DNA from 2 places in the Azoarcus olearius genome. Region 1 is predicted to be linked to the other one. Evidence: riboswitches for the same ligand, from Rfam matches in the RefSeq annotation. Region 1 holds a riboswitch; the other holds the start of a gene.
What was found. Region 1 has a riboswitch for S-adenosylhomocysteine ahead of metH (methionine synthase). Riboswitches for the same ligand answer to the same signal wherever they lie in the genome.
Positions count from the first base shown of each region.

Region 2: it holds a riboswitch for S-adenosylhomocysteine, as region 1 does, so the genes downstream of both, ahcY (adenosylhomocysteinase) here and metH (methionine synthase) in region 1, are expected to answer to the same signal.

Region 1 covers NZ_CP016210.1:4,168,464-4,178,548, forward strand. The annotation lists gene metH (methionine synthase) at 1-1,261, opposite strand, end outside; S-adenosyl-L-homocysteine riboswitch at 1,347-1,419, opposite strand; gene dqs_RS19080 (hypothetical protein) at 1,481-2,092, opposite strand; gene bamE (outer membrane protein assembly factor BamE domain-containing protein) at 2,094-2,582, opposite strand; gene dqs_RS19090 (branched-chain amino acid ABC transporter substrate-binding protein) at 2,694-3,818, shown strand; gene dqs_RS19095 (branched-chain amino acid ABC transporter substrate-binding protein) at 4,200-5,315, shown strand; gene dqs_RS19100 (branched-chain amino acid ABC transporter permease) at 5,428-6,360, shown strand; gene dqs_RS19105 (ABC transporter permease subunit) at 6,373-7,470, shown strand; gene dqs_RS19110 (ABC transporter ATP-binding protein) at 7,467-8,240, shown strand; gene dqs_RS19115 (ABC transporter ATP-binding protein) at 8,230-8,964, shown strand; gene dqs_RS19120 (multidrug effflux MFS transporter) at 8,943-10,085, opposite strand, start outside.
Region 2 covers NZ_CP016210.1:661,888-671,972, reverse strand. The annotation lists gene dqs_RS03255 (lysophospholipid acyltransferase family protein) at 1-725, opposite strand, end outside; gene dqs_RS03250 (lysophospholipid acyltransferase family protein) at 757-1,614, opposite strand; gene metK (methionine adenosyltransferase) at 1,858-3,024, shown strand; gene dqs_RS03240 (hypothetical protein) at 3,064-3,630, opposite strand; S-adenosyl-L-homocysteine riboswitch at 3,771-3,834, shown strand; gene ahcY (adenosylhomocysteinase) at 3,912-5,321, shown strand; gene dqs_RS03230 (TlyA family RNA methyltransferase) at 5,377-6,204, shown strand; gene metF (methylenetetrahydrofolate reductase [NAD(P)H]) at 6,191-7,024, shown strand; gene dqs_RS03220 (LysR family transcriptional regulator) at 7,049-8,014, opposite strand; gene dqs_RS03215 (MFS transporter) at 8,114-9,322, shown strand; gene dqs_RS03210 (MFS transporter) at 9,432-10,085, shown strand, end outside.

The DNA.
Region 1 (10,085 bases):
TGAGGAAGCGCTCCATCGCCGCCACCGAATCCAGCATGGCCTCGTCCATGTTGATGTCGATGACCTGGGCGCCGTTCTCCACCTGCTGGCGGGCCACCGCCAGCGCGTCGTCGAAGCGGCCTTCGAGGATCATGCGGGCGAAGGCCTTGGAGCCGGTGACGTTGGTGCGCTCGCCGACGTTCACGAACAGGCTGTCGGCGCCCACGTTGAAGGGTTCCAGCCCGGACAGGCGCAGCTTCTTCTCGATTTCCGGCACCCGGCGCGGCGGCACGCTCGCCACCGCCTGCGCGATCGCGGCGATGTGGGCCGGGGTGGTGCCGCAACAGCCGCCAAGGATGTTCACCAGGCCGGACTGCGCCCATTCCACGACGGCGTCCGCCAGTTGCTCCGGCGTTTCGTCGTAGCCGGTGGGCGCCAGCGGATTGGGCAGGCCGGCATTGGGGTGGGCGGAAACGAAGGTGTCGCAGACGTTGGAGAGTTCGTCGACGTAGGCGCGCAGCTCCTTGGCGCCGAGCGCGCAGTTGAGGCCGAAGGAGATCGGCCGCGCGTGCGCCAGCGAGTTCCAGAAGGCTTCGGCGGTCTGCCCCGAGAGCGTGCGGCCGGAAGCGTCGGTGATGGTGCCGGAGATCATCACCGGCAGGCGGCGATCAAGGTCGTCGAACAGCTTCTCCACCGCGAACACCGCGGCCTTGGCGTTGAGCGTGTCGAAGATGGTTTCGATCAGCAGCAGGTCGGCGCCGCCTTCCATCAGACCCTTGGCGGATTCGTAGTAGTCCTCCACCAGCGCATCGAATTCGATGTTGCGGTAGCCGGGGTCGTTCACATCCGGGCTGATCGACAGCGTGCGCGAAGTCGGGCCCAGCACGCCGGCGCAGTAGCGCGGCTTGGCCGGGTTCCGGGCGGTGAACTCGTCGCACAGCTCTCGCACCAGCCGGGCGCTGGCGACGTTGAGTTCGTAGGCGATGTCGGCCATGCCGTATTCGGCCTGCGACACCCGGGTGGCGTTGAAGGAACAGGTCTCGATGATGTCGGCGCCGGCATCGAGATATGCACGATGGATCTCGCCGACCACGTCCGGGCGCGTCAGCACCAGCAGGTCGTTGTTGCCCTTGAGGTCCTTCGGATGTTCGAGGAAGCGCGTGCCGCGGTAGTCCGCCTCGCCCAGCTTGTACTGCTGGATCATCGTGCCCATCGCGCCGTCCAGGATGAGGATGCGCTGGGCGAGTTGCTGGCGGAGTTCTTCGGAGCGGTCGGCTTGCATGGTTCTACCTCGTGTGTCCGGCGTGGCGGGCTAAGCACAGCGGGTAGGCGACGCAAAAGCAAACGGCGCGGCAAACCCGGCTGGTGGTTTGCGAGCGCCGTTGTTCGGTTGCCGAGCCTGGCCCGGCGTGATTTCGGGTCGCAGCGCTCCTCGGCAGGCTGCGGATTTTACGGCGGCACGGGCAGGGGTGTCGAGCCTCGGGCGCCTACGGCGATGGGCTCAATGCCACGGCGGCGGGCGATAGGGCCACGGCCGCCAGGGCACGGCACGCACGCGCGGCGGGTAGTAGGGATAGGCATAGGGGTAGCCGTAGGGATACCACGGGTACATCCCCCACGGTCCCCACATGGTGCTGTCGGGGTAGTGGATGTAGCTCTGGCTGGTGCGCACCACCGTGCCGTCCTTGAAATGCACGTTGAACAGCGTGGCGATGCCGGGCCCGTCGTTGCGGATGTTCCAGTCCCACACCTCCTCGCCCGACAGGCGGAAGGTCTGCTCGGAGCGGTGTTCGCCCAGCATCCGCGCCACATCCTGCTTGCTCATGCCCTTCTGCACCCGGGCGAGGTTGTCGTAGTCCAGCGCATCCCACTGGCGCAGCACGATGCCGCCCGCGTCCACCTGCACCATCACGCAGGTGTCGCCGTAGGGCTGGGTGGCGTACTCCAGCGTGGTGGTGCCGTCGCCGTTGTCCCAGCGCCGGGTGGGCTCGCCGCGGTCGGCCAGCGCTTCGGCCTCGGTGGTGTAGGGGCGGGGCGGTTGAAAGACGGCGCAGCCGCCCATCAGCAGCGCGGCGACAAGCAGCAGGGCCTTGACGACGGAACCACGGAACATTTCAACCTCGCATGCGGGTATAGCGGCCGGTGCTGACGACACGGCCCTCGGTGTTGAAGGACACGGTGAAATAGACCGGATCGACCACGGTGGAACCGCGCTCGATCAGCCATTCCCACACGGTCTCCTGCTTGAGCTGGAAGAACTGGCTGGACGCCGGCTTGCCAAGCAGGCGGCGCACGTCCTCGTTACTCATGCCGGGTTGGACGCGGGCGAAAGTGGCTTCGTTCAACACCTGGTCGAGGCTGCGCAATACGTTGTCCGGGCCGATGGTGATCATGTAGCACTCGGCGCCCTGCGGCTGGCGCGAATACTCCCAGGTCACCGAGCCGTCGTCGTTGTGCCACTCCATCTGCGGCGGGCCGTAGCGGTCGCGCACTTCGAGCGCGGTCGATATCCCGGGCCGCAGTTCGCGCGCGTTGAAGCCGTCGCAGGCGGGCAGGCCGAGGGCGGCAAGTACGGAACAGAGCACGGTCAGCAGGCGTCTCATCGGGGCATCTCCCTACCGGCAACGGGCCGCCGGGCGCGGGCTAGAATCTCCGTTGCCGGCCGGAAACGCAATCGCGCCGGGTGACAATCTGCAACGCACCGGAGAACCGCCATGAAGACGCCCGTAGCCTGCCTGCTGGCCGCTACCCTCGCCCTGGTGGGCAATTCCGCCGCCCTCGCCCAGACCGTGGTCAAGATTGGCCACGCCGGCCCGCTCACCGGGCCCATCGCCCATTTCGGCAAGGATGGCGAGATGGGCGCGCGGCTGGCGGTCGAGGACGCCAACGCCAGGGGCATCACCCTGGGCGGGCAGAAGGTGAAGTTCGAGCTGGTCAGCGAGGACGACCAGGGCGATCCGCGCACTGCCACCACCGTGGCGCAGCGGCTCACCGATCTCGGCGTGAAAGGCGTGGTCGGCCATGTGACCTCGGGCGCGTCCATCCCGGCGTCGCGGGTGTACGAGCAGGCCGGCGTGCCGGTGGTGACGCCCTCCTCCACCAGCCCCAAGCTCACCCGCCAGGGCTACAAGGTGACTTTCCGGGTGATCGCCAACGACCTGCAGCAGGGCGAGGCGACGGCGAAGTACGCCGCCGACACGCTGAAAGCCGCCAAGGTTGCGATCATCGACGACCGCACCGCCTACGGTCAGGGCCTGGCCGATGCCTTTGCCGATGCGGCCAGGCAGCGTGGACTGCAGGTGGTCGGGCGCGAATTCACCACCGACAAATCCACCGACTTCCTCGCCATCCTCACCAAGATCAAAGCCAAGGCGCCGGACGCGGTGTTCTATGGCGGCATGGACGCGCAAGCGGCGCCGATGCTGCGCCAGTTGCGCCAACTGGGCAGCAGCGCCATCTACCTGGGCGGCGACGGCGTATGCACCGGCGAGATGATCAAGCTCGCCGGCGACGCGATGAGCGACAAGGTGTATTGCTCGCAGGCCAGCCTGCCGCCGGCGAAGATGCCCGGCGGCGCCGATTTCCTCAGCCGCTTCAAGCAGCGCTACAAGACCGACGTGCTGCTCTATGCGCCCTACAGCTACGACGCCACCACCGCCCTGATCGAAGCGATGAAGGCGGCCGACTCCAGCGAGCCGGCCAAGTACCTGCCGGCCCTGCAGCGGGTCGCCTTCAAGGGCGTGACCGGCGAAATCGCCTTCGACCCCCAGGGCGACATCCGCAACGGCGGGGTCAGCATGCACCGCTTCCGCGACGGCAAGTGGGTATCGGCCGACTGAGCGCTTCCGCCGCCCGCGCGCAAGCGGGTGACGCGGCTGCACCACCCCGGTGCGCCGCGCCCGCTGTGCGTGCGCCCGGCACGCGCGCCCCCTCGGCGGATGCGGGGCGCACCTGCCTCATCGCCACTGGCATGAATCCTGCGCCTCGTTTCGATCGCAGATCGCTTGCGCCGCGCGCCCCGGCGCCTCGCCCGGGCCCCGCCGCGCACCGTTTTTTGGGCACAATACCGCCACTTTCGCGCAGCCTCCCGGGCACAACGGCGGGCGCTGCGGAAAGCGGACTTGCGAGTCGTACCACCCACCCCGCCGCGCTGGAGGTGGCGCCGGAGTGGGAACAACAACACGAAACATCCTTATGTCAGTTTCGCTGGAGGATCAGGTATGAAGAAATCCGTCGTAGCACTTGCCGTGATGGCGCTCGGCATCGGTAGCGCCCAGGCCCAGGAACAGGTCGTCAAGATCGGTGGCGTCGCCCCGCTCACCGGCACCATCGCCCACCTCGGCAAGGATCTCGAAAACGGCACCCGCCTCGCGGTGGAAGAGGCCAACGCCAAGGGCGTCACGATCGGCGGCAAGAAGGTCAAGCTGGAATTCGTCGGCGAGGACGACCAGGCCGACCCGCGCACCGGTACCACGGTGGCCCAGCGTCTGGTCGACGCGGGCGTGAAGGCTGTCGTCGGCCACCTGAACTCCGGCACCTCGATTCCGGCGTCGCGCATCTACGACCAGGCCGGCATCGCCCAGGTGACGCCCGCCTCCACCAACCCCAAGCTCACCCAGCAGGGCTACAAGGGTGTGTTCCGCACCATCGCCAACGACGTGCAGCAGGGCTCGGTGCTCGGCAAGTTCGCCGCCACCAACCTGGGCGCGAAGAAGATCGCGATCATCGACGACCGCACCGCCTACGGCCAGGGCCTGGCGGACGAAACCGAAAAGGGCGCGAAGGCCTCGGGCGCGCAGATCGTGGCGCGTGAGTTCACCACCGACAAGGCCACCGACTTCAACGCCATCCTCACCAAGATCCGCGCCACCAACCCGGACGTGATCTTCTTCGGCGGCATGGACGCCCAGGCCGGCCCGATGCTGCGCCAGATGAAGCAGCTCGGCATTTCGGCCAAGTTCCTCACCGGCGACGGCGGCTGCAGCCCCGAGATGATCAAGCTGGCCGGCGACGCGATCAGCGCCAACGCCTACTGCTCGATGGCCGGCCTGCCGATCGAGAAGATGCCGGGCGGGGCGGACTTCCGCGAGCGCTACAAGAAGCGCTACAACGCCGACGTGCAGATCTACTCGCCGTATGCCTACGACGCCGCCACCGCGATCATCACCGCGATGCAGAAGGCGGGCTCGGCTGAGCCGGCCAAGTACATTCCGGAACTGAAGAAGGTGAACTTCCCGGGCGTCATCGGCAACATCTCCTTCGACGACAAGGGCGACCTGAAGGAAGGCTCGATCACGGTGTACCAGTTCAAGAACGGCGACTGGGCGCCGCTGTAAGCGCCAGCGCAGGGCGCGAGGCCACCCGCCGCGCCCCTCGCGGCGCCGGCACCGATGCCGGCGCCGCCTGCTCCACCCGCACTTCAAGCTATCCGCCGCGCGCAAGGGCCCGATGGAAACCCTCATCCAGCAGACGATCAACGGCCTGGTGATCGGCAGCGTCTACGCGCTGATCGCACTCGGCTACACCATGGTTTACGGCATTCTCGGCCTGATCAACTTCGCCCACGGCGACGTGCTGATGGTGGGCGCGATGACCGCGCTGCAGACCATGCTGTTCCTGATGGGGGTGGCGCCCGGCATGTCGCCGCTGGTCATGCTGACGATCGCGCTGCTGGTGGCGATTCCGGTGTCGATGCTGATCGGCTTCACGATGGAGCGGCTGGCCTACCGACGCTTGCGCAACGCGCCGCGGCTGGCGCCGCTGATCACCGCGATCGGCATGTCCTTCCTGCTGCAGACGATCGCGATGATCATCTGGGGCCGCAACTACCACACCTTTCCGCAACTCATCTCGACCACGCCGCTGCAGCCGGTCGAAGGCGTGTTCGTCACCCCGGTGCAGATCGTCATCGTGATCGTGTCGGCGCTGCTGATGATCGGCCTGACGCTGCTGGTCAGCCGCACCCGCATCGGCCGCGCGATGCGCGCCACCGCCGAAAACCACCGCACCGCCAGCCTGATGGGCGTGGATACCAACGCGGTCATCGCCTTCACCTTCGTCATCGGCGCCGGGCTGGCCGCGGTGGCGGGCGTGATGTATGCCAGCAACTACGGCATCGCCCACTACGGCATGGGCTTCATGCCGGGGCTCAAGGCCTTCACCGCCGCGGTGCTCGGCGGCATCGGCAACCTCGGCGGCGCGATGGTGGGCGGCGTGGTGCTCGGCCTGGTGGAATCCTTCGGCGCCGGCTACATCGAGCACCTCACCTTCGGTTTCCTCAACTCGTCCTACCAGGACATCTTCGCCTTCCTGATCCTCGGCCTGGTGCTGATCTTCCGGCCCACCGGGCTGCTCGGCGAACGCGTGTCCGACCGCGCGTAAGGGGAAAGAACCATGAACGAACTCGCCGCCGCCGTTCCCTGGCTGGGCAAACGCAACCCGCTCGCCGCGCGCTGGCTGATCCTGATCCTCGCCATCGCCGCGCCGCTGATCGCATGGCAGTTCGGCCGCAGCTGGGTACGCATCCTGGACTTCGCGCTGCTCTACATGATGCTGGCGCTGGGCCTCAACCTGGTGGTGGGCTTCGCCGGCCTGCTCGACCTCGGCTACATCGCCTTCTACGCGGTCGGCGCCTACAGCTTCGCCTTCCTCGCCTCGCCGCACTTCGACGTGCATCTGCCGTTCTGGCTGATCCTGCCGCTGGGCGCCGGTTTCGCCGCGCTCGCCGGCATCGCGCTCGGCTTTCCGGTGCTGAGGTTACGCGGCGACTACCTCGCCATCGTCACCCTCGGCTTCGGCGAGATCGTGCGCATCTTCATGCTCAACCTGAACTACCCGATCAACATCACCAACGGGCCGCAGGGCATCAACATGATCGACCCGATCGTGCTGTTCGGCTGGGACCTCTCACGCAACATCCGCGTCACCGAAGAACTCTCGATCAACTCGCTGTTCCTCTACTACTACTTCTTCCTCGCCTTCGTCGCCGGCTCCATCATCTTCATCCGCCGCCTGCAGATCTCGCGCATCGGCCGCGCGTGGGCGGCGATGCGCGACGACGAACTCGCCGCCAAGGCGATCGGCATCAACACCCGCAACATGAAACTGCTCGCGTTCGCGCTCGGCGCCACCTTCGGCGGCGTCTCGGGCTGCCTGTTCGGCGCCTTCCAGGGCTTCGTGTCGCCGGAGTCGTTCTCGCTGATGGAGTCGATCGCGGTGCTGACGATGGTGGTGTTCGGCGGCATGGGCAACATCGCCGGGGCGCTGGTCGGCGCCTTCGTGCTTGCGCTGCTGCCCGAAATCCTGCGCCACGTCGCGGTGCCGCTCCAGCAGGCGGTGTTCGGCCACGTGCTGCTCGACCCCGAGGTGCTGCGCATGCTGCTGCTGTCGCTGGCGATGATCCTGATGATGCTGCTGCGTCCGGCGGGCCTGATCCCGGCGCGGGCGCGCTACGCGCATCCGGAAAACCTGCACCGGAGCGCCGCCGAATGATCACGCTGCTCGAAGCCCGCAACATCGGCAAGCGCTTCGGCGGCCTGCAGGCGCTCACCGACGTCTCGCTGACCATCCGCAAGGGCGAGGTGTATGGCCTGATCGGCCCCAACGGCGCCGGCAAGACCACCTTCTTCAACGTGCTGACCGGCGCCTACGTGCCCGACGGCGGCGAGTTCGTGTTCAACGGCAGCGAGCTGCCCACCGGCAAGCCGCACAAGATCGTTGGCCGCGGCATCGCCCGCACCTTCCAGAACATCCGCCTGTTCCGCGAACTGACGGCGCTGGAGAACGTCATGGCCGGACACCACATCCGCACCAAGGCCGGGGTGTGGGGCATCCTCGCGCAGAACCGCTTCACCCGCGAGGAAGAACGCCTGACGACCGAACGCGCTTACGAAATGCTGCGCTACGTAGGCATCGAACGCTTCGCCGAGGTGGTCTCCCGCAATCTTTCCTACGGCGACCAGCGCCGGCTGGAGATCGCGCGCGCGCTCGCCACCGAACCCCAGCTGCTGGCGCTGGACGAACCGGCCGCCGGCATGAACGCCACCGAGACCGGCCACCTGAAGCGCCTGATCGAGCAGATCCGCGCCGACGGCGTCACCGTGCTGCTGATCGAGCACGACGTGAAGCTGGTGATGGGGCTGTGCGACCGCGTCGCGGTACTCGACTTCGGCCGCAAGATCGCCGAGGACGTGCCGGCCGAAGTGCAGCGCAACGACGCGGTCATCAACGCCTACCTCGGCGGAGGCAAGCATGCACACTAATCCGGCCGCGCCACTGCTGCAGGTGCAGGGCATGCAGATCGCCTATGGCGGCATCCAGGCGGTCAAGGGCATCGATTTCGAACTCTATGCCGGCGAACTCGTGTGCCTGATCGGCGCCAACGGCGCCGGCAAGACCACCACGCTGAACGCGATCGCCGGCGTGCTGCCCACCACCGGGGGCGACATCCTCTACGCCGGCGAGCGCATCAACCCGGTACCGGCGCACAAGCGCCTGCGCCGCGGCATCGCGCTGGTCCCGGAAGGGCGCGGCATCTTCACCCGGCTGACGGTGGAAGAAAACCTGCGCATGGGCGCCTACACCCGCCGCGACCGCGACGGCATCGAAGCCGACCTGGAAAAGGTCTACGCGATGCTGCCGCGCGTGAAGGAACGCCTGCCGCAGGTCGCCGGCACGCTGTCCGGCGGCGAGCAGCAGATGGTGGCGATCGGCCGCGCGCTGCTGTCGCGCCCCAGGCTGCTGCTGCTCGACGAGCCCTCGATGGGGCTGGCGCCGCTGGTGGTGGAGAAGATCTTCGAGGTGGTGCAGTCGGTCGCCAAGGAAGGCGTCACGATCCTGCTGGTGGAGCAGAACGCCAACCTCGCGCTGGAATTCGCCCAGCGCGGCTATGTGATGGAGTCCGGCAAGGTCACGCTGACCGGCAGCGGCAGCGAATTGCTGGCCAATCCCAAGGTGCGCGCCGCCTACCTCGGCGAAGCCGCCTGATCCCGCCTGACGCTGACCACGAACACCAGCAGCGACAGCGCCAGGAAGGCGCTCATGCCGGTAGCCAGGCCAAGCACGCTGCCCCATAGCGCGGGCGCGATCACGCCGGCTGTGAGCGCGTTGAGCCCCACCTGCAGGAAGCTCTGGCAGCTCGACACCATGCCGCGCCGCGCCGGAAAGTGGTCGAGCGCGAGCAGCGCGAACGCCGGCATCGCCAGCGCCATGCCGAAGGTAAACAGCGGAATCGGCACCACCGACCAAGGCAGGCCGGCGGGCAGCGCGAGCGCGACGAGCACGTTCGCCACCGCTGCCGCCAGCATGATCACGAAGCCGACCCCGATGCAGCGCCGCGGCGACCAGCGCCCGGCCATGCGGCCGGACAGCGTCGAGCCCAGCATCATCCCCACCACCGAGGGCACGAACAGCCACGCGAACTCGCCCGGCCCGCGTCCGAGGTGGGTCATCACGAACACCGGCGCCGATAGCACGTAGATGAAGAAGGCGTTGAAGTTGAACGCGCCGGCGCCGGCAATCAACAGGAAACCCGGATGGGTGAGGATGCTGCGGTAGCCGCGCGCGAGCGACCCCGGGTGCAGCGGCTGGCGCTTGTCGTGCGCCAGCGTCTCGGGCAGGTAGCGCCAGCACGAATAGGTGAGCGCGGCACCGAACAGCGCGAGAAACACGAAGATCGAGCGCCAGCCGGCGAGCGCAAGCAGCCCGCCGCCCACCACCGGCGCCAGCGCCGGGGCGATGCCGAAGATGGTCATCACCCGCGACATCAGGCGCTGCGCGTGCGCGCCGTCGTAGAGGTCGCGCACCACCGCCCGTCCCACCACCATGCCGGCGCCGCCGCACAGCCCCTGCAGCGCCCGCCCCAGCCACAGCCACTCGATCGACTGCGCGAACGCGCATACCGCCGAGGCGAAGGCGAACAGCGCGGTCGAGGCGATCAGCACGGCGCGGCGGCCATAGCGGTCGGCCAGCGCGCCGTGCCACAGCACCATGAAGGCAAAGGTCGCCATGTAGGCGGTCAGCGTCTGCTGGACTTCGAGCTGGGTGGCGCCGAGCGCCGCGGCCATCGCCGGAAACGCCGGCAGGTAAGCATCGATCGCGAACGGGCC
Region 2 (10,085 bases), 950 kb from region 1:
CAGGGCTCGCCGATCTCCACCTTGTAGCCGCCGCCACCGGGCAGGATGTGGGTGACGCAGGGCAGCACGGCGGCGCCCGACAGCCGCGCCAAGCGCGGCAGCCCGGTGATGGTGGCGGCGGGCACGCCGAAGAAGGGCACGAAGATCGCGTCCTTGCGGCCGTAGTCCATGTCCGGCAGGTAGTAGAACGGCCGCCCTGCCTTCATCGCCTTCACGGTACTGCGCACGCCGTCCTGGCGCGACAGCAGCAGTTGGTCGCCGAAGCGGCTGCGGCCGTGGTAGAGCCAGCGGTCCAGCACCTTGTTCTTCTGCCGCGCGTAGATGCTGACGAAGTCGCCCAGCATCGACAGCCGCGTGCCGCCCATGTCCAGCCCGAGGAAGTGCGGCGTCAGCAGCAGCACCGGCCGGCCTTCGGCCTGCAGCGCGCGCAGCCGCTCCAGCCCTTCGACCGCCACCAGGCGCTCCAGGCGCGCCGGGCTGGCCCACCACAGCAGGCCGCGTTCGAGCAGGCTGCGGCCGATGATGCGGAAATGGGCGCGGGCAAGGCGCCGGCGTTCGCCGTCGGACAATTCCGGAAAACACAGCCTCAGGTTGGTGGCGACCACCCGCCGGCGCGGCACGGCGAACAGGTAGAGCAGCAGGCCGAACAGTTCGCCGATGCGCGCGAGCAGCGGCAGCGGCAGCCAGTGCAGCAGCCAGAACACGGCGACGCCGAGACGGGTCAACATGGCGTTCCCTGACGGAATTGGAGCGGGCTCATTGCGCCTCCTTGGCACGTGCGCCCTTGGGACGCTTGTAGCGGTGGTAGCCCCACAGGTACTGGGCGGGACATTGCAGGATCAGGCGCTCGATCTCGCGGTTGATGGTGGCGCAGCGCGCTTCAAGGTCGCCTTCCAGCGGCTCGGTGGGGCCGAACATGCGGAACACGTAGCCCTCGCCGCGCGGCAGGCGTTCGGCCCAGCAGTAGATGACGTGCACGCCCTTCACCTCGGCCAGCCGGGCGCCGAGCGTCATCGTCCATGCCGGTCGGCCGAAGAACGGCACCCACATGCCCTCGCCCGCGGCGGGCACCTGGTCGGGCAGCATCCCCACCGCCTCCTTGCTGCGCAGCGTCTTCACCAGCGCACGCACGCCCGAGATGTCCGCCGGCGCGATGCGCATGTTGCCGCGCGCGCGGCCCGCTTCCATCAGCGGCTGCAGCGCAGCCTTGCGCGGCGGGCGGTAGAGCACCGTGATCGGGGCGTGGGCGGCGTAGCAGGTAGCGGTGATCTCGAAGCAGCCCAGGTGCGGCGTGAAGAACAGGATGCCGGCGCCGGCCCTCTCGGCGGCCTCGACCAGCTCCCATCCTTCCACCCGCACCACCTTGGCGACGACCTGGTCGAGCGGCCGCAGCCACAGCCAGGGCAGCTCCAGCGCCTGCCGCCCCGCTTCCGCCACCGCGGCATGCAGCAGCGCGCGGTCCTCGCGCCCGGTGGCGAGTGCGAGGTTGCGCCGCAGGCGCCGGCGGTAGCCGGGGGCGCACCAATAGACGAGCCAGCCCATCCAGCCGCCCAGGCGGTGCAGCCACGACAGCGGCAAGCGGGAGGAGAGTCTAAAAAGAAGGGAAACGAGCACGTTTACGGGATTTTTCAATTTGCGTGGCGGGCGCGGCTTTGACGCCGCGGGTCGGCAGCCTATAATTATCGCTTAGCCGCCGAGTTAATTCGACAACTTGCAGGGCGGCCGCCATGTTCCCGGACTACTCCGTTGCGAACGGGCACCAGAAATACTGCTAAAGCGTCGGCTGCTCGCCGAAATCCCCGGAGCTGGCCACGACGCCACAGAACCGGGGATTTTTGTTTTTCAGGAGCAGAACGCATGGCAAACGAGTTTCTCTTCACCTCCGAATCGGTCTCCGAAGGCCACCCGGACAAGGTTGCCGACCAGATCTCCGATGGCGTGCTCGACGCCATCCTGGCCGAAGACCCCAAGGCGCGCGTCGCCTGCGAAACCCTGGTGTCCACCGGCCTGGTGGTGATCTCCGGCGAAATCACCACCTCCGCCCACCCCAACTACCGTGAGATCGCGCAGGATGTGGTGCGCCGCATCGGCTACGACAACTCCGACATCGGCTTCGACTACAAGTCGTGCGCCGTGCTGGCGGCGATCAATCGCCAGTCGTCCGACATCGCCCAGGGCGTGAATGAAGGCGAAGGGCTCGATCTCGACCAGGGTGCCGGCGACCAGGGCCTGATGTTCGGTTACGCCACCAACGAAACCCCCAGCCTGATGCCGCTGCCGATCTACTACGCGCACCGCATCATGCAGCGCCAGGCCGAAGTGCGTAAGGACGGCCGCCTGCCCTGGCTGCGCCCGGACGCCAAGAGCCAGCTCACGGTGAAGTATGTCGACGGCAAGCCAGTGGCGATCGACACCGTGGTCGTGTCGACGCAGCACAACCCGGAAGTGTCGCACGCGCAGATTTCCGAGGCGGTGATCGAGGAGATCATCAAGCCGGTGCTGCCCAAGGAGCTGATGCAGGGCGAGGTGCGCTACCTGATCAACCCCACCGGCCGCTTCGTCATCGGCGGCCCGCACGGCGACTGCGGCCTGACCGGGCGCAAGATCATCGTCGACACCTACGGCGGCGCGGCCCACCACGGCGGCGGTGCGTTCTCCGGCAAGGATCCGTCCAAGGTCGACCGCTCGGCCGCCTACGCCGGCCGCTACGTCGCCAAGAACGTGGTGGCCGCCGGCCTGGCCGACAAGTGCGAGGTGCAGGTCGCCTACGCGATCGGCGTCGCCAAGCCGGTGTCGCTGATGGTGAATACCTTCGGCACCGGCAAGGTCGCCGACGACAAGATCGTCGACCTGATCCGTGCCCACTTCGACCTCCGCCCCAAGGCCATCATCCAGACCCTGGACCTGCTGCGCCCGATCTATTCCCGCACCGCCGCCTACGGCCACTTCGGCCGTGACGAGCCGGAGTTCACGTGGGAGCAGACCGACAAGGCCGCCGCGCTGCGCGCCGCCGCCGGTCTCTAAGCACCGTACTGCCGCGGGCGTGCGCGCCCGCGGCACGGCTTACTGGAATGTGGACAGACGTTCGCCCGCGCCCTGCAGCGGGCCCAGCGGGTTGCGGCTGACGCCCACCTCGCGGATCGAGGGCTGGCCGGACCACTGCTTGAACACCACGTGGTTGTCGATCAGCACCACCAGCGCATTGAAGCGCCAGCCGGTTGTCAGCGTTTCGCGGTGGAAATTGAGGAAGTCGCCCCAGAAGCCGCCGACGCGGTTGCGCTTGATGCGGCTTTCCTCCAGTTGGTAACCCACGCAGCGCTCCTGCGCCAGCACGCATTTGCGGATCGCGGTGGGCACCTCGCCGTCCGGGATCAGGCGGTCGCCCGGCAGCACGACATGCGCGATCTGCGAGTAGTTGAGGATCTGCACGTTGGGCGTGGAGGACGGGTTGAAGCCGAGCTGGTGCACCGCCTCGCGGTCGGTCGCGCCGAGTTCGATCTTGTCGAACGCGGCTTTCGCTTCTTCAAAGGTGTTCCACGGCGACACCGTTTCCTGATGGCTCTTCGGCAACATCGCCGAACAGCCTCCGACCACCAGAACCAGGACGACCACGTCGAATCTCGTTTTCATCGTCATTCCCCCCTCGTTCTGCCGATGCGGACGGCATCGCGCGTTTTGCCGGTTTTGACCGGCCGGCCGATGTGCCGTTCTCGGCGGACACCATCGCTAACAAGACGCCACGCGAGGACGGCGGGTATATAATCGACGACCACCGAGGAGCGCTGCGAGACGTCCGTCCCAGGCTCGGTCCCTTCAGAACTGCGCTCACCTAATAACCCGTGCCGGGCACGGGGTGACGAGGTGAGATCACCGTTGCACCCCCTCCCGGCCACACGTTCAAGGATTACGACATGAACACTGTGGCTGACATCAAGGATTACGTGATTGCCGACCTGTCGCTCGCCGACTGGGGACGCAAGGAAATCCGCATCGCCGAAACCGAAATGCCGGGCCTGATGGCGATCCGCGAGGAATACGCCGCCCGCCAGCCCTTGAAGGGCGCGCGCATCACCGGCTCGCTGCACATGACCATCCAGACCGCGGTGCTGATCGAGACGCTGACCGCGCTCGGCGCCGAAGTGCGCTGGGCCTCGTGCAACATCTTCTCCACCCAGGACCACGCCGCCGCCGCCATCGCCGCTTCGGGCGTGCCGGTGTTCGCGGTCAAGGGTGAATCGCTGGAAGACTACTGGGACTACACCCACCGCATCTTCGAATGGAAGGACGGCGGCTACAGCAACATGATCCTCGACGACGGCGGCGATGCCACCCTGCTGCTGCACCTGGGCGCCCGCGCCGAGCAGGACATCGCGGTGCTGGACAAGCCGGACAGCGAGGAAGCGACCGTGCTGTTCGCCAGCATCAAGGCCAAGCTCAAGACCGACCCGACCTGGTACTCCACCCGCCTCGCGCAGATCAAGGGTGTCACCGAAGAGACCACCACCGGCGTCCACCGCCTGTACCAGATGCACGCCAAGGGCGAACTCAAGTTCCCGGCGATCAACGTCAACGATTCGGTCACCAAGTCCAAGTTCGACAACCTCTACGGCTGCCGTGAATCCCTGGTGGATGGCATCAAGCGCGCCACCGACGTGATGATCGCCGGCAAGATCGGCGTGGTGCTCGGCTACGGCGACGTGGGCAAGGGCTGCGCCCAGTCGCTGCGCGGCCTCGGCGCCACCGTGTGGGTTACCGAAATCGACCCGATCTGCGCGCTGCAGGCGGCGATGGAAGGCTTCCGCGTGGTCACCATGGAAGACGCCGCTGCGCTGGGCGACATCTTCGTCACCACCACCGGCAACGTCGGCGTGATCACCCACGAGCACATGAAGGCGATGAAGAACAACGCCATCGTCTGCAACATCGGCCACTTCGACTCCGAGATCGAAGTCGCCAGCCTGCGCCAGTACGAGTGGGAGAACATCAAGCCCCAGGTCGACCACATCATCTTCCCGGACGGCAAGCGCATCATCCTGCTGGCCGAGGGCCGCCTGGTGAACCTCGGCTGCGCCACCGGCCATCCGAGCTTCGTGATGAGCAACTCCTTCGCCAACCAGACCCTGGCGCAGATCGAGCTGTTCACCAAAACCGGCGACTACCCGGTCGGCGTGTACGTGCTGCCCAAGCAACTGGACGAGATGGTCGCCCGCCTGCACCTGAAGAAGATCGGGGCGAATCTCACCGTGCTGAGCCAGGCCCAGGCCGACTACATCGGCGTGCCGGTCGAAGGCCCGTACAAGCCCAACCACTACCGCTACTGATCGCGGCGGCGGGCGGCCTGCGGGCCGCCCGTCCTCTGCCGAAAGGGCACGCGCGATGAAATCCTTCCACCGCCGCAGCAGCCGTCCGGCCGCGGAGCGGCCGCTTGCGCCCGCCGCGGTCGCGCGCGGCCTGCCACGTGCCGACCAGTTGCTGGTGCAGCAGGGCTTGGCGCCTTCGCGCACCGCGGCGCGGGTGCTGATCGAGGCCGGGCGCGTCAGCGCCGACGGCGTGGCGGTGACCAAGCCGGCACAGGAGCTGCCGGAATCGGTGACGCTGACGGTGACGGCGGACGAAGCCGACCGTTTCGTGTCGCGCGGCGGACTCAAGCTCGCCGGCGCGCTCGCGGCGAGCGGGCTGGACCCGACGGGCCGCATCTGCCTGGATGTCGGCCAATCCACCGGCGGTTTCACCGATTGCCTGCTGCAGGCCGGCGCCGATACGGTGGTCGGGGTCGAGGTCGGCCACGGCCAGCTGCACCCGCGCCTGGCGGGTGAGCCGCGCTGCATCACGCTGGAAGGCGTCAATGCGCGTCACCTGACGGCGGCGAATCTGGCCGGGCACTGCCCGCCGGGCGGTTTCGGCCTGATCGTCTGCGACGCCAGCTTCATCTCGCTGACGCTGCTGCTGCCGCAGTGGCCGGCGCTGCTTGCAGCCGACGGCGACATCCTGGCGCTGGTCAAGCCGCAGTTCGAGGTCGGCCCGCAAGGGCTTTCCAAGGGCGGCATCGTGCGCGACGCCTCGCGCTACGCCGAGGTCGAGCGCAAGCTGCGCACGGCCGCCGCGGCTGCCGGGCTGGAGGTGCTCGGCTGGTACGACTCGCCCATCACCGGCACCGACGGCAACCGCGAATTCTTCATCTGGATGCAACATGCACAAGACTGAACTTTCCATCGAATTCTTCCCGCCGCAGACGGCCGAGGGCGCAGAGAAGCTGCGCGCGGTGCAGGCCCGGCTCGCCGAGCTGAAGCCCACCTTCTTCTCGGTGACCTATGGCGCCGGCGGCTCCACCCGCGAGCGCACCTTCGCCACGGTCAAGGAGATCGCCGCCAGCGGCAGCGAGGCCGCGCCCCACCTGTCGTGCATCGGCTCCACCCGCGACAGCATCCGCGCCATCCTTGCCGAATATGCCGACGCCGGCGTCAAGCGCATCGTCGCGCTGCGCGGCGACCTGCCCTCGGGCGTGGTCGATCCGGGCGAGTTCCGCTACGCCAACGAGCTGGTGGAATTCATCCGCGCCGAGACCGGCTCGCGCTTCCGCATCGAGGTTGCCGCCTATCCGGAATGGCATCCGCAGGCCAAGACCCCCGCCGACGACCTTGCCGCCTTCAAGCGCAAGATGGACGCCGGCGCGGATTCGGCGATCACGCAGTACTTCTACAACCTCGACGCCTACCTGCACTTCGTCGACGCGGTGCGCAAGCTCGGCATCGACAAGCCGGTGGTGCCGGGCATCATGCCGATCGGCAGCTTCTCCAAGCTGGCGCGCTTCTCGGATGCCTGCGGCGCCGAGATCCCGCGCTGGATGCGGCGCAAGTTCGAGTCCTACGGCGACGACGCCGACGCCATCCGCGCCTTCGGCCTGGATGTGGTCACCGAGCTGTGCGAGAAGCTGCTCGCCGCCGGCGTCCCCGGCCTGCACTTCTACAGCATGAACCAGTCCGCGCTCACCACCGAGATCTGCAAGCGCCTCGGGCTGGCCTGAGATAGAAGGCCCCCAAGCGGGGGCTCAGCCGAGGCCGGCGGAAGCCGGCGTCGGCGGGCGCATGCCGCCCAGCGCCGGCATGCAGGCGCGCATCATCGCGTTGAACACCCGCAGCTTGGCCGGATAGTGGCGCGCGTGCGGATAGACCAGATACACCGGCAACGGCGGTGCCTCCCATTCCGGCAGCAGGTGGCACAGCTTGCCCCCCGCGACATCGTCGGCGACGACCCACGCTGACGTCACGCAGGCGCCCAGTCCGGTCAGCGCCGCGGTACGCAGCGCGTACAGGCTGTCGGTGCTCAGCCGCGGCCGGATCGGGAAGCGGCTGCGCTCACCGTCGCCGCTACGCACCAGCAGCACCTCATCGCGGTAGTAGGTGCGCAGCGCCAGCCACGGCATCGCCGCCAGCGCTTCGGGGGCCGCGGGCGGCGCGCCCTCGCCCCACGCGCCCGGCGCCGCCACCACGATGCGCGGCACCTCCGCCAGCCGCACCGCCACTACCCCCGGATCCGCAACCTCGCCGACCTGGATCGCGCAGTCGATGCCCTCGGCGAGAAAGTCCGGGCGACGGTCGTGCAGCAACCACTCCACCGCCACCTCCGGATAGCGCCGCAGGTAATCGACCAGCGGCGCGATCAGCTGGCCCTGGCCGAAGGCGTGCGGCACCAGTACCCGCAGGTTGCCGCGCGGTTCGTCGCGGGCACCATGCAGGTCGGTTTCCATCGCCTGCCAGCGCTCGATCAGGTCGCGCGCATGGGCGTAGCAGCGCTCGCCCTCGCCCGTGAGTTTCATGCCGTGGGTGGAGCGCTGCAGCAGCTTGAGGCCGAGCGCGCGCTCCAGCGCCTGCAGCCGCCGGCTCACCGTCGGCTGGGTGATGCCGAGCTGCTGCGCCGCCGCCGACAGGCTGCCGGCTTCGACGATGCGCACGAGGGTACGCAGCAGTTCGACGCGATCGGCGCCGGCGAGGGGTTCAAGGCTGAGTTCGCTCATGCGTCAAACGTATAACAGTCCTGCATCCCCCGCCACTACAAACCCGCATCGTCAAAAGGAAGAATTCATCCGTCGCCCCACACCCCGGAGCTTTCCATCATGGCCAACATTCAGGCTGCGTATGCAGCCTTCGTTCCCGCCGAGGCGGGGCCACGTCCGACGCTCGTACTGCTGCTCGCGGCCGGCGCCGGACTCAGTGTCGCCTCGATCTACTACAGCCAGCCGATGCTCGGCGTGCTCGCCGGCGACCTCGGCGCCGACGCCGCGCGCGTCGGCCTGATTCCCACGCTGACCCAGCTCGGCTACGCCTGCGGCATCCTGCTGCTGGCGCCGCTCGGCGACCGCCACGACCGCCGCGGCATCATCGCCCTCAAGGCCGCGCTGCTCGCCCTCGCACTGCTGGCCAGCGGCCTCGCCCCCGGCGTCGGCCTGCTGCTCGCCGCCAGCCTCGGCGTCGGTCTCGCCGCCACGCTGGCGCAGGACATCGTGCCGGCCGCTGCGGCGCTGGCGCCGGAGCGGCAGCGCGGCCGCATCGTCGGTACGGTGATGACCGGACTGCTGCTCGGCATCCTGCTGTCGCGGGTGGTCAGCGGCTTCGTCGCCGAGCAGTTCGGCTGGCGCACGATGTACTTCATCGCCGCCTTCGCGGTCGCCGCGATCGGCGTGGTGGCCTGGCGCGGCATCCCGCACATCCCACCCACCACGCGGGCGAGCTACCTTGCGCTGCTCGGCTCGCTGCGCGGGTTGTGGATGGCGCATCCGGCGCTGCGCCGCGCGGCCCTCGCGCAGGGACTGCTGTCGGTAGGCTTCAGCGCCTTCTGGTCCACCCTGGCGGTGATGCTGCACGACAGCTTCCAGCTCGGCAGCGCCGCGGCGGGCGCCTTCGGCCTGGCCGGCGCGGCGGGTGCGCTGGCGGCGCCGCTCGCCGGCCGCCTTGCCGACCGTCGCGGCCCCCAGCCGGTGACCGTGCTCGGCGCGGCCCTGGCACTGCTGGCGTTCGCAGCGATGTGGCTGGCCCCGCTGCTGCCGCCTTCGGCCCGGCTCGGTCTGATCGTGGCGAGCGCAATCGGCTTCGACTTCGGCATCCAGGCCGCGCTGGTCGCCCACCAGAGCATCGTCTACAGCCTGGACGCCGGCGCGCGCAGCCGCATCAATGCGCTGCTGATCACAACCATGTTCGTCGGCATGGCGGCGGGCTCGTCGCTCGGCAGCCTGGCGCTGGCCCACGCGGGCTGGAACGGCGTAATCGGCGTGGCGGTCGCCGCCAGTGCGGTTGCGCTTGCACTTCGCCTCGGTGCGCGGCGCTGACCCGGCCTCAGCGCGGCATCAGCATATTGAAACCCGCCCCGGCGCCCGCCGCCGCCGGGGCGTAAGATGCTGCAACGCACCATCCGAGCACCGCAAACCCTTCTGCCCCATGCCGCTTCCGCTCCTCGCCCTCGCCATCGCCTCCTTCGGCATCGGCACCACCGAATTCGTCATCATGGGTCTGCTGCCCGAGGTCGCCCGCGACCTCGGCGTCGACATCCCGCGCGCCGGCATGCTGGTGTCCGGCTACGCGATGGGGGTGGTGATCGGCGCGCCCATCCTCGCCGTGGTGATCTCGCGCATGCAACGCCGGCGCGCGCTGCTCGGCCTGATCGGCATGTTCATCGCCGGCAACCTGCTGTGCGCCTTGGCGCCGGACTACGCCGCGCTGATGGCGGCGCGCATCGCCACCGCGTTCTGCCACGGTGCCTTCTTCGGCCTCGGCGCGGTAGTCGCCGCCGGGCTGGTCGCGCCCGAACGTCGCGCCCAGGCGATCGCGCTGATGTTCACCGGGCTGACGCTTGCGAACGTGCTCGGCGTGCCGCTCGGCACCTTGCTCGGCCAGCACGCGGGCTGGCGCGCCACCTTCTGGGCGGTGGTGGCGATCGGCGTTGCCGCGGCGCTGACGCTGCACCGCTGGCCGCCGCACGACCTCGGCGCGGGCAGCAGCCGCGGCCTGCTCAACGAGGTGCGCGCACTGCGCCGCACGCAGGTGCTGCTGGCGATGCTGATCAGCGTGCTGTCATCGGCCAGCCTGTTCAGC